4 regions of the Shewanella sp. TB7-MNA-CIBAN-0143 genome follow, and region 4 is predicted to be linked to each of the others. Evidence: predicted binding sites of a transcription regulator. Region 4 holds the regulator's gene; each other region holds the start of a gene.
What was found. The regulator sigma-54, encoded in region 4, starts transcription at its own class of promoters, with help from an activator protein. The targets are predictions, from matches to a motif close to GTTGGCACGNNNNTNGNNT.
Positions count from the first base shown of each region.

Region 1: a site for sigma-54 is predicted at 1,396-1,414, ahead of nirB (nitrite reductase large subunit NirB). Genes of this name have one in related genera too.
Region 2: a site for sigma-54 is predicted at 1,662-1,680, ahead of AAEY97_RS09620 (BON domain-containing protein). Genes of this name have one in related genera too.
Region 3: a site for sigma-54 is predicted at 1,765-1,783, ahead of flgA (flagellar basal body P-ring formation chaperone FlgA). Genes of this name have one in related genera too.

Region 1 is NZ_JBEOPL010000004.1:219,804-223,005, forward strand. It holds gene nirB (nitrite reductase large subunit NirB) at 1-1,214, opposite strand, end outside; gene AAEY97_RS05220 (ANTAR domain-containing response regulator) at 1,457-2,149, opposite strand; gene AAEY97_RS05225 (glycosyl transferase) at 2,137-3,202, opposite strand, start outside.
Region 2 is NZ_JBEOPL010000009.1:146,333-149,534, reverse strand. It holds gene AAEY97_RS09630 (sigma-54 interaction domain-containing protein) at 1-625, opposite strand, end outside; gene AAEY97_RS09625 (glutamyl-tRNA reductase) at 896-1,372, shown strand; gene AAEY97_RS09620 (BON domain-containing protein) at 1,716-2,267, shown strand; gene AAEY97_RS09615 (hypothetical protein) at 2,625-2,858, shown strand.
Region 3 is NZ_JBEOPL010000019.1:20,284-23,485, reverse strand. It holds gene AAEY97_RS15545 (flagella synthesis protein FlgN) at 1-373, opposite strand, end outside; gene flgM (flagellar biosynthesis anti-sigma factor FlgM) at 475-804, opposite strand; gene flgA (flagellar basal body P-ring formation chaperone FlgA) at 879-1,586, opposite strand; gene AAEY97_RS15530 (chemotaxis protein CheV) at 1,956-2,876, shown strand; gene AAEY97_RS15525 (CheR family methyltransferase) at 2,949-3,202, shown strand, end outside.
Region 4 is NZ_JBEOPL010000038.1:3,862-7,063, reverse strand. It holds gene lptB (LPS export ABC transporter ATP-binding protein) at 1-459, shown strand, start outside; gene AAEY97_RS20700 (RNA polymerase factor sigma-54) at 602-2,086, shown strand; gene hpf (ribosome hibernation promoting factor) at 2,112-2,399, shown strand; gene ptsN (PTS IIA-like nitrogen regulatory protein PtsN) at 2,402-2,845, shown strand; gene rapZ (RNase adapter RapZ) at 2,842-3,202, shown strand, end outside.

The DNA.
Region 1 (3,202 bases), on a different contig from region 4:
AACTCAACTGCGGAACCTTCAATCTCGTCTTGAGACAAATAGCTATCGAGCAAGCGGCTGTAATCGCTGTTATCACCAATCAGCACTGCACCTTTTAAAAATTTACCGGTTTCGTCTAACCATAATTTTTTATAAATACCCGCTTGGTTATCAGATAACTCAACAAACTGTGCGTTATCAAAACCACGGCTAGCACCAATAGCGGCCACATCAACACCCAATAATTTAAGTTTGGTACTCATGTCTGCGCCGGTAAATGACTGCGACACGCTATTAGATGTTAATGAAGCAATATGCGAAGCGACCACTCGGGCCATTTGGTAACCAGGTGCAACTAAACCAAATATTTTTTGTTGCCATAACGCACACTCACCGATGGCATAAACATCGGGCGCTGAGGTTAAACAGTAATCGTCAATTTCAATGCCGCCACGTTCACCGATACAGATATTTGAAACTCGAGCTAATGAATCTTGTGGACGAATACCGGCAGAAAACACAATCATGTCAGTTTCAAGATAAGACTCATCATTAAAGGTCATTCGGTGCATTGCCGTTTCACCGTCAATAATCGCAGTGGTGGCTTTTGAAGTATGTACACTCACGCCGAGCTGTTCAATTTTACTGCACAGTAATTCACCCGCTTTATCATTTAGCTGAACGGGCATCAATTGTGGTGCAAACTCAACAACGTGTGTTTTTACCCCGAGCTGCATCATGGCATTGGCGGCTTCTAAACCTAATAGTCCACCACCAACAACCACCCCAACTTGACTGTTTTGAGCTGCGGCCTGAATCGATTCAAGATCTTCAATGGTGCGATACACTAAGCATTGAGCACGATCGTTACCTTGTATCGGTGGCACAAATGGAAATGATCCCGTTGCAAGCACTAAGCGGGTATAAGAATAATGATCACCTTGCGCGCTAGTCACCGTTTTGGCGGCAATATCAATTGCCGTAATAGGTGTGTTTAAGTGAAGCGTAATGCCCCAATCTTGATAATCTTGCGCGCTGGTTAACATCAGTGGATCGGCGCTACCGGTCTCGAAATATTTTGACAGCTGCACTCGGTCATAAGCTGGACGCGGCTCTTCACCAAACACGTGCACATCAAACGTTTTATTGAGACCTAAACTGCACACTTGCTCAATAAAATGATGACCAACCATGCCATTACCAACGACCACTAACTTGGGTTTTGAGACTGCCATATCCAACTCCTTCATGCCTTGGACCGTAAAAAGCAAAATGGCGCCAACTCCGCTTAAGGAGTTGGCGCCATTGCCTGTTGAGATCCAAATTTTTAAAATAAATTGTTGAGGTAAACGACCCCGTTAATTGCTGCCATTCACACTATCGTCAATCTGATACTTTATTCATTATATGTATTGTTTGCAGGCTCTATGCCAACTACAAAAAAGACTTAAACTATTGATTTATTAGCCTTAAAAAATCAACAGCCTTTACTAAATGCTCTACTGTTGTCCATCTTGGTCACAACCGCACCAAAGTGAGGCGCACCATCGTTGTTCACTGCGGTGTTTAGTGATTTTGACTTACCATGATGCTGAGTCACAATAGCAATAATTTGCGCTGACATTTGAGCTAATGACAAACCTTTTTGCATCGCTTGTTGTTGAATAATCTGGTGCGCTTTGGTTTCATCGAACCCTTGCTGCATAACGATAAGCTTGGCCTGACTAAGTAGTTTTATACTGCGGATTTCATCATCCAGTTTCTTAAATTCGGCGAGTGTTTTACTCGCAGCATTAAAACGTGCTTGGGCCAAACTAATGACACTGGTTAAACGATTAACACTTAACATCTCAGGAATAAAAGTGATGCGACCGCAATCAAGTAACTCGGTTAATGCTGTCTGCTGCCATGTTTTGGCATTGACAACTATCACCATTGGCTTACTGGTTAATGTACGCTGAATAAGTCCTTGGATTTGAGCGTGCAATGTATCGGTTAATATCAACAAGGTATCAAATGTTTGTTGATGTAATCGTTGCTCAATTTGGCTCACAGAAGTTAACACCGTGACATGTCCAAACGCTGCCAAACAAGCTTGGTACTTTACAACTTCACAATCGACCACTGGCACAGCTGAAAAACTCAGGTCACAAAAAATTAAACTGCGCATAACCACTCCTCGTTCAGCCATTTGGCTAATGGATTGTCTGTTGAACTGAAGCGGTTTGCCCAACATTGTTGACTCAAGTAAACGGCTTGCTCCGCTGCCATAATCTTTTGTGAATTTGATTTGTGTGAAATGGATTCTGGTGAAATTGATTCCTGTGGAATAATCGCTGTATTTAATTTGTGGTTAAGTAATAACAATACTGCAGCCAACGTTGCCGTCATACTGCTAAGCGCCTGCTCAATCATGGTGCGCGACATTAATGATGTCAGCGCATCAGCAGAAAAAGGCTCTTTTTCGCGCCATAACAGCGCAAGAATGTCGCTAGATAATTCAGCTTGACCCACTTTTGCACCAGAAAAGCCTTCTAATAACGTAGGGATAGATAAGCTCGATACCGCTATATTATCTGTCTGTCCGTTGACAACAGTTATCGTGGTAGCCACTCTTGGATTACACTCGGTTTCACCTTGTAAGCCTTTAAAAATAGCCACACTGCCGGCGTGATATTCGCTTTTCTCAAATAAAATTTCGCATATTCCTTGATGTACCGTATCTAACCCAGGGTGAAAATAACTGCGAAGGCTTATAGGTGCATTAGTTGGGTTCATGCAACGCGCTGCGGTTTGAATCAAACTGCGTAGACCTAATTCTTGATGTAATTGACGACACTCATCTAACACTGGTGCTAAGTCACCCGCTCGGACATAAACAATATTATCTGACTGCAATGCCACTTTGGCCATTTGTGATGATGTACAACACGCAATATTAAGTGATGCTAAACATGATTCAACATGACGGCGATGAGGTAACGCTTGGCTGTCACCGTGTAACATCACCCGAACACCTTGTTTCGCTAATAACTTAGCAACGAGTAGAAGCCAAGGTAACTGCTCGCGCTTGCCCGCATATACTGGCCAATCGATATCTACTGCCAGCGAATGCCAACCTTTATCGACAGTGCGACGTAAGCCCGCCACCATCCCTGCTATTTCTTCAGTCGTTTCACCGCGCACGCGCATGAGCATCATGGCACTGGCCATTTGCACACGC
Region 2 (3,202 bases), on a different contig from region 4:
CGACCAGTTCAGGGCTTAATGCACCACAGTTAATGGCGATAAATGGTTGGTTGATTCGGTGACTGGCCAGGTGAATGGTGTTGGCTACAAGCTCTTTACCCGCACCGCTTTCACCGACAATAAGTACGTTGCTTTCGGTTACGGCAACTTTACGAATAGTACGATACAACTTGTGCATTGCCCGCGATGAGCCAACCAACAAACCGTATTGGTCTAGTTCACTAGAAAATGGCTGTTGTTGTTTTGTCGATTGTGACTGCAAGTCTTGGGCAAAGTCTTCTAAGGTGTCGTTGATTGCGTCGGCATCGTAAGGCTGACGAAAATGATAACCAGCGCTTTTTGACATTAAGTAATCTAAGTTAGGATTCGGTTTACCTTCGCTTAAGAAGATGAACTCAATATCAGACATTAACGCACTGTCAGTTAACTCTGCGTATTCTAGTTGGCTTAACTGCGATAATTCAATAATAGCAACGTCTATCGAGTTACTGTGCAGCTGGTCTAACCAGGGCTGGTCAACTGAACTAGCAATCTTATTAAAGTGCTGGCAACTCGGTAAGGCCAGGAGCCGTGCTTCACCTTCTTGACGACGGTGTAAATGATAAAAAAGTGTTGGACGTGGCATACCGATTCACTCCCTGTGGTGTTAAGTCTAATGTTTACCAGTGATGTCGTGTTGACAATCACCAGTGATCATTCCGTGTAATTAGGTAATTAACTCAGACCCGGACAAATTATAATAACTTTAACTATTAGAAGGTTAATTAATTTTTGCCCATGTGCATGGGGTGTTCATGGTTTAGTTTTTGCTTAATAAGGTGTGCTGTACCCGTATATGTTACACAACCCATCCAACAAAGTGCCAGTAAAATTATCCAATGCAGGAGGATTTACGTTGAAATCATTTACTCGAGAAGAACAGGTTGAGTCCGATGTATGGCTATTACATGAGGCAATTGATTTATGCCAGGAAGGGCAACAATTTTATACCCAAGCTACATTAGGAGCTGACGATTACAACATCAAACGGATTTTTATCCGCATGGCCGACATTAGAAAATGCATGCTGGATCGTTTAACTCCTTTGTTTAGCGTGGTGCGAACAAGCCAAGCAAGGCCAATAGATAGTCAAACTTACCATCAACAATCCTCACATCGACACTATGCTAAGGCTGAGCAGGTTATACAGCATAAGCCGTTACCCCAAGCGATAGCGGTATTGGTTGAAACCGAACAACAGGTCTTGGCTCATTTAAAGCAAACGGCTAGAAAAACTAAAAACCAGCGTGTTGCTAGCCAACTTGCCGAAGGTATTGCTTGGCTGCAAATGAGCTGTGACACCATGAAAAACCTCTCTTTTGCTCATACTTAGCCATCGGCGACACAGAAAGCGTGTTTTAATGGATGTTAATTTGTGGCTGGCGTGTGTTTACCTGACTGACAGCATAATAGTACGGCATTAGTCATCTGTTCATTCTCTGGAGGGGTCATTTAATGCTAGATCAGGCTATTCCGCGAATGCAATTGAGAGTCATTAATTCTCATCGCAACGATGAAAAATTTACCTAGCGTCGGTAAAAAAGTCCGATATTGTCATCTATCAGTAAGATGACAATAACCATGAATACTTGTTAATTCATTATTAACAGATGCTTATAACAATTGGCATGGTTCACGCATTGTATTCCTTGAGATTAACAACGGAGGAAAACTTTATGAACAAGACCACATTATCTGTAGTAATGAGCATTATGTTAGGTTCAATGGCATTCGGTGCAAATGCAGCACAAGATTGGCAAGATGATGCAAAAGATGCGTGGATCGATGGTAAAGCTGAAACAACACTTTTGTTAAATGCAAATCTGAACTCATTTGATATTAATACCGACGTGCATGATGGCAACGTGACCCTAACAGGTAAAGTTAACAGCAGTGTTGATAAGTCACTTGCTGGAGAGTTAATTAGAAGCTTAGATGGCGTGAAAGACGTTAACAATGAGCTTTCGGTGATGAAGCAGTACAGTGATGAAGACAGCAAGGATTTAAGTGACTCACTCACAGATTCGAAAGTTGCTACCGTAGTGAAAACCCGATTATTATTCTCTGCTGACGTGTCAGGTTCCGATATTAACGTCGATGTCGCTAATGGCGTAGTGACATTAAAAGGCACAGTGTCGAGTGATGCAGAACGTGATTTAGCCTTAGCCATCGCTAAAAACACCGATGACGTAAAAGATGTAGTCGATGAGTTACGTGTAACAGGATAATCTATTCGGTTATACTCAAACCAGCCTTTGGGCTGGTTTTTTTATGCCTAAAAAGCATGTGTAGCACTTAATACCAATCTCATTAAATATCTGATCAGTTCAGAGTCTCTCAGGTTTTTTAATTCAAGGCGCATTGATGTAGAAATGGCTGTTCCCTTTTAAATCGATGCAACACAGAAGTGGAATACCTGAGAGACTCCATTCTGGCGGGTTTCAAAGTACTTTATGCTGCGTTAGATGTTTTCAAAATAGAATCACTATTCGCTTCAATCATCTGCCTTGCCTACAGTACTTTGAACTCCCGCTGAAAGATCACATATTTAATAGGATTGGTATAACTTATGGATGCATTTTTCTGTGACAAACCATGTGATAAAACCGCTGTTAAATGTCATGCCGTGGTTGGCTTTGGCTAATGTGTTGTGCCAAGCGCAAACCGATAAAGAAGTGGATCCTCTCAAGCAATATGAAGCCCAAAAACGTTGTGAACAGCTGGTAGATGAACATATGGACAATAGCTATCATGATGAGCGTGATGAAAATATGCAGTTATTGAAACAGTCGATAGCCAATAATACCCATACTGATTAATTCCGTTTCACTTCTGATGGTACAAGCAACTGCTTATCCATCATATTGACAGTCTTATTCGTTCTGGATTGTGTAGGTTTTTTCGGTATAAAAAACTGATTGATGTTAATGGCATTTAGGTTGAATACCTTGTGTGGATGAAACTGTATTTAATGCCGTTGTATTGATTGGCGTGGTTTGCTCCAAGGTCTATGACTCAGTTAATGCTCTCAATAATTCCCATTTGGATTGTGTATACAATAGTGTATATAGATGAGTTGATCCCGAAGTGGAGTATTGATGGGGCAATTTTGTAGGATAATTTACAGATAAACGCGTATGTTTTTGATTATGAGCAACTAAAG
Region 3 (3,202 bases), on a different contig from region 4:
CAAATCGATTGAGGCTGGCGATATTGAGCTCAATCAAGCTGGCATTCTGACTGTTGATGTCTTTGCACTCGGCGAGAATAGCTTTAGCTCGTGAGACTTGTTGTGCCAGTTCAGTATCGGTGGTGAGCAGATTGTGTTGTGGGTGGCTTGCCAGTTTTTCGTCAGTGGCTTTCATATTGAATAAGCACTGGGTTTTATCTTTGGAAAGCGCCAGCAGTTTGTCGGCATCTTGTTTGGATAATGCCGCTTTCTCTTCAACAATAAGCGATTTCAGCTGCGTTAATGTCTGATTTTGACTATCAAGCAGTTGGTGTAGCTCTTTGCGTTGATCTTCGCTTGCTTGCTTGTGTAATGGCTGGTTTAACTCTGTCATAAATTACTCTTAGGTTTTTTTAACTAACACTTCTCTATGATGCAAGTTTGCACCTATTATCTGTGTGTCGTTAAAACAAGTTAAAGAGTAACGTTTAACGGTTACTCTCTGTCAAACGATAAACCGCCTAGCTCTGCTTCAAAGCTGGCAATATTCGCTGCAAGCTTTTCTGGATCGACTTTATATCGTCCCTCAGAGATTGCTTGCTTAATTTCAGCGACCTTTTTTTGGTCTACTTCTGGTAACGATGCCATTTTTGTTTGCGCGCTCTGAAGCTGTTGAGCTTGAGAGGTAATGCTAACGGAATCTGTTTTAACCGGTGCAGCTGATTTTGGGGCTGCAGTAGTTGTAGATTGCGTAGCAGACTGCGTGTCACGTGCAGTGCGCATTTGTGTATTGGTAGCAGTGTTATGCTTAATATCAATTGCCATGGGAGGCTCCAGCGTAATGAATCAGGTTTTCCAATCAGGCTATCGGCACCCCAGGAAAAAACTTTAACGCTATTTTACATTCTTACTTCAACTTCGCCAACGCCAATTACAACCGCATCGAATTGTTTGCTAGTGTTACTGTTTTTTACTCTGATAACCTCATCGATATTGCCATCACGCAGTGCTTCTCCAAGGGTTTTTATTTCTACATTAGTGGTTTTAGCATAAATAGAAACAGTGTCACCTTTGCAAACAAAGCACAGGTTATTACTTAATACTGGAGAGTCTTTCGCTACCCGACGTTTCACCCGCGAGCCGATTAATGTCGTGGTGTCGGAAAAAAACTGACCTTTTAAGCTATATTGGTCAACATACATGACTTGTAAATGATGTTCGCCAATAATTTGGTCTGGGGACAATAGTTGGTTAGCTACCACAACAGGGTATTGGATTTCGACTCGAACAGAGAGATACATTTGCCATGGATAGTCATAGTCTGGGCTATTACAACTGAGTTTTACCATGTTATTTCGACTAATAGCCCTTTCACTGGCAAGTTCGACATTAATCGGTGGGTAACAGGCTGGTGGACTGATTCTGCCCTCAAGGTTTTGTGGGGTTATTTGCACTTTAGCTTTTGAGTCAGCATCAATTTTTTTGGCTACCGCCTCTTTAGCTAACGCATAAATGGTCGATAGTGAAGGTGTGATAATTTCTTCGCTAGCAATTGCAGGCAAAGAAAATGTTATTGAACACAAAAAACATAAAAAAAATACTTTCATAATGAAGATACTAGCTTGTTTTGCCAGAATGCACCTATACTTTGAAAAACGAAAAATATGCGAGTAATCTCTGCATACACAATAAGCTAAAATAAATGGGCTAGGGGACATAAGAATAACATTATCCCTTCGTCAAAAAAGTGTCAGTTCACAGTGCGAGCTAATTTATACAAAATTAAAGCAAGTTGCATGCCCACTTTTTGATTCATTAAATTGAGATGTATTTGTTACATTGGTGATGGTTTACACTCAAATTGAGTGACCATCAGTAAAATATGTACTAACCGTATTATGCTAAACCAAGGTTTACTATAATTTCAAAGAACAATTTTTATCCTTTTGGGTGACAGTTAACTACAAGGCCTTGTTATGTCGAGCATTTTAGATTCAGTAAATAAACGTACCCAACTTGTCGGGCAAAACAGACTCGAGCTGCTATTGTTTAGGCTTAGCGGCCGTCAACGGTTTGGCATTAACGTGTTTAAAGTGAAAGAGGTGTTGCAATGCCCACCACTGACTACGTTGCCTAAATTAAACCGTTTTGTTAAAGGTGTTGCTCATATTCGTGGCTCAACCATTTCCGTTATCGATTTAAGTGCCGCAACGGGTGGACGCCCACTGACATCAACAGAAAATTGCTTTATTATCATTTCTGAATATAACCGAAGTATTCAAGGCTTTTTAGTCAGTTCAGTTGAACGTATTATCAACATGAATTGGGAAGCCATTATGCCTCCACCGCAAGGTTCTGGCCGCTCTTCTTATTTAACTGCGGTGACAGAGATTGAAGGTGAGTTGGTAGAGATTTTAGATGTTGAAAAAATTCTTGATGAAATTTCACCGGTTAAGACTTCTATCAGTAAAGAGCTCAATGAAGCATTAACTATTGATAGAGAACAGCATTATCATATTATGGTTATTGATGATTCTGCTGTAGCACGTAAACAAATTATTCGTTCGTTAGAGTCATTAAATCTGCAAATCGATACCGCTAAAGATGGTAGAGAGGCGCTGGAAAAACTGAAAAGTATTGCCGCAGAAATGGATGATGTTTCAGTTGAAATTCCGTTAATCATTTCTGATATTGAAATGCCTGAAATGGATGGTTATACCTTAACGGCTGAAATTCGTAATGATCCAAAATTAAAGAATATCAAAGTAGTATTGCACACATCATTAAGTGGTGTATTTAACCAGGCGATGGTACAAAAAGTAGGGGCTAACGACTTTATTGCTAAGTTTAACCCCGATGAGTTAGCCGCAGCGGTTAACAAACATTTAAGTTTATAAACCTTTTATTATTGCAAAAGATTGCAAAATATTGGAGGTTGAGTTCATAGGCTTACCTATTAGGAAGATAATGTGACAGATAAATCACTTGCTGAAGCAGAGTACAATCAATTTAGGCTGTTTTTAGAACAGCATAGCGGTATTGTGTTAGGTGAGAACAAACAATATTTAGTCCGCAGTCGTTTAGCGCCTTTGATGGGGAAGCATAATTTGCCTTCTTTGTCTGAGGTAGTTAAAAAGTCGATGAAACCGATAGAACGGCAACTGCGCGCTGAAGTGATAGATGCGATGACCACCAATGAAACGTTATGGTTTCGAGACCGTTA
Region 4 (3,202 bases):
TTCCGCAAGCTCACCGTTTACGACAACATAATGGCCGTACTGCAAACTCGCAAAGAGCTCAGCACAGACCAACGTATTGAACAGCTTGAGCATCTACTCGAAGAGTTCCACATTACTCACATACGCGACAGCCAAGGTATGTCGTTATCGGGTGGCGAACGTCGTCGAGTTGAAATTGCGCGCGCTTTAGCTGCTAATCCAAAATTTATTTTGCTTGATGAGCCCTTTGCTGGTGTTGATCCTATTTCGGTCATCGACATTAAAAAAATCATCCAACAACTTAAAAATCGCGGTTTAGGGGTATTAATTACCGACCATAACGTACGTGAAACGCTAGACGTTTGTGAGCGAGCCTATATCGTCAGCCAGGGTAATTTAATTGCCGAAGGCACACCTGATGAGATATTAAGTAATCAACAAGTTCGAGCTGTGTACTTAGGTGAACAATTCAAGCTATAGTTACTTTACTGGCCTTTTAGTCTAGCTAACTCATTTCATTGAACGATACCTAAACAACGTTAAATGTCATTGATGTTTATGGCAATCGATTACAGTTCGAGATTGTCATTTTTATGGAAAATCATCTAGGGATAAGCGGTAAATGAAAGCGTCACTCCAACTTAAAATGGGTCAACACTTAACCATGACCCCACAATTGCAGCAAGCCATTCGCTTACTGCAATTATCGTCATTGGAGCTACAGCAGGAAATCCAACAAGCATTAGATTCAAATCCATTGCTTGAAATAGAAGATGAGTTTTCTGAAGCAAAAAACTCCTTAAAAGAAAACCGCGACCAAGCGGATACCGACTTTAGTGACAACAGTATTGTTAATGTCGAAAAAGACACTTCCACCGTCGACATAGCAGAATCCATGACCAAAGAAACCATGGATGATTTAGCCATGGATACCACATGGGATGAAGTATACACAGCCTCACCTATGTCAGGTTCGGGCAGTGCAAGCATGCGCGATGACGACATGCCCTTTCAAGGTGAAACTACTGAAGGTTTGTACGAACACTTAGAATGGCAAAAAAATCTCACTCCATTTTCAGACACCGATCTCGCCATTGCCACCGCCATTATTGATGCCATTGATGAACGCGGTTATTTAACCCAAAGTACCGAAGATATTCTCGAAGCCATGGGTGATGAAAATGTGGAACTCGATGAGGTTGAAGCGGTATTAAAACGCGTTCAACACTTTGACCCTGTGGGTGTTGCTGCACGTGATTTAAGTGAATGCCTATTTATCCAATTAGCGCAATACTCTAACGACACACCCCATATCGATAATGCCCGTTTGTTAATTAAAGGCTATTTAGAGTTAATTGCTGGCCGTGATTTCAGATTATTGATGCGTAAAACAAAACTAAAAGAAAATGAGTTACGTGACGCAATCACTTTAATCCAGACACTCAATCCTCGTCCGGGCTTATTAATTACCCCCATGGATGATGAATACGTGATTCCCGATGTCACAGTATTAAAGAAAAATGGCCGTTGGGTAGTAGAGTTAAACCCAGACAACATGCCTAAAATTGGTGTTAATCAGCAATATGCAGCCATGGCTAGAGGCAGTAAAAACCCGTCGGATAGTCAATTTATTCGAGGCCATCTGCAAGAGGCTAAATGGTTTATTAAAAGTATTGAAAGCCGTAATGATACTTTACTTAAAGTGGCAAATTGCATTGTGCAATTTCAGCAAGGCTTTTTTGAATATGGCGAAGAAGCCATGAAGCCTATGGTGCTCAATGATATCGCTGAAGCTGTAGAAATGCATGAATCGACCATTTCACGAGTCACCACACAAAAATATATGCACACCCCTCGAGGCTTATTTGAACTAAAATACTTCTTCTCTAGCCATGTCAGTACTGACGATGGCGGGGAATGCTCATCAACGGCCATTCGTGCTTTTATCAAAAAGCTGGTTGCCGCAGAAAACCAGAAAAAACCACTGAGTGACAGTAAAATGGCTCAGCTTCTGGCAGAACAGGGCATAAACGTTGCTCGTCGTACGATAGCAAAATACCGTGAAGCAATGATGATCCCGCCCTCAAACCAACGTAAGAGTTTATAACCTACTAGGCAATGGAGGATTTTTTATGCAAATAAGTCTGACTGGACGTCATGTCGAAATAACAGAATCTTTACGTGAATACATCCACAGTAAATTTTCAAAGCTTGAACGACACTTCGATCAGATCCATAATGTACACGTTGTGCTCAATGTAGAAAAATTACAACAAAAAGCAGAAGCCAAAATCAACATTAATGGCGCAGAAATTTTTGCAATGTCAGAAAGTACTGATATGTATGCTGCAATAGACGCCCTGATCGATAAACTCGACCGTCAGGTAATTAAACACAAAGAGAAGAATACAAAACACTAACGATGGAACTTTGTACCATTCTGCAGCCGGAATGCACTACCTGTGCCACACCGGGCAGTAAGAAAAAAGTACTGGAACTCATCAGCAATTTAGTCGCTGCCCAGTACCCAACCCTGTCTTCGCAAGAGGTTTTTGAAAGCCTGTTAGCGAGAGAGAAAATGGGTAGCACAGGTATAGGAAATGGCATTGCGATACCTCATGGTAGATTAACGACCATCGATCACCCTATCGCGATATTTATTAAATGTGAAGAAGCCATTGCCTTTGATGCAATCGATAAGCAACCCGTGGATCTTTTATTTGCTTTGTTAGTACCTGCAGACCAGTGCCAACAACATTTAGGCACGTTATCGAGCATGGCCCAAAAGTTAAGCGATAAGCAAATATTGAAACAGCTTCGTAAAACTCACGACGCAACAGAACTTTATCAGGTTATTACTGCATGAAACTAGTTATAGTATCGGGACGTTCAGGCTCAGGGAAATCCGTTGCCCTGAGAGTATTAGAAGACCTAGGATATTATTGTGTTGATAATTTGCCTTTACCACTCATTGGCACATTATTAGCCCAGCTTAAAGGCAGTAATGATTTGGTTGCGATTAGCGTTGATGTTCGTAACATTGCAGAACAAGGTAAAGCGCTTCAAGACCAATTGGCACTACTTCAAAATGACACTGAAATTATCAGTTTCTTTTTAAATTCCAATGACAAAGTATTGCTTAAACGTTACAGCGAAACACGTCGATTACACCCGTTATCTAAAAATCATATTTCACTGCAAGAAGCGATAAAACTAGAAGGCC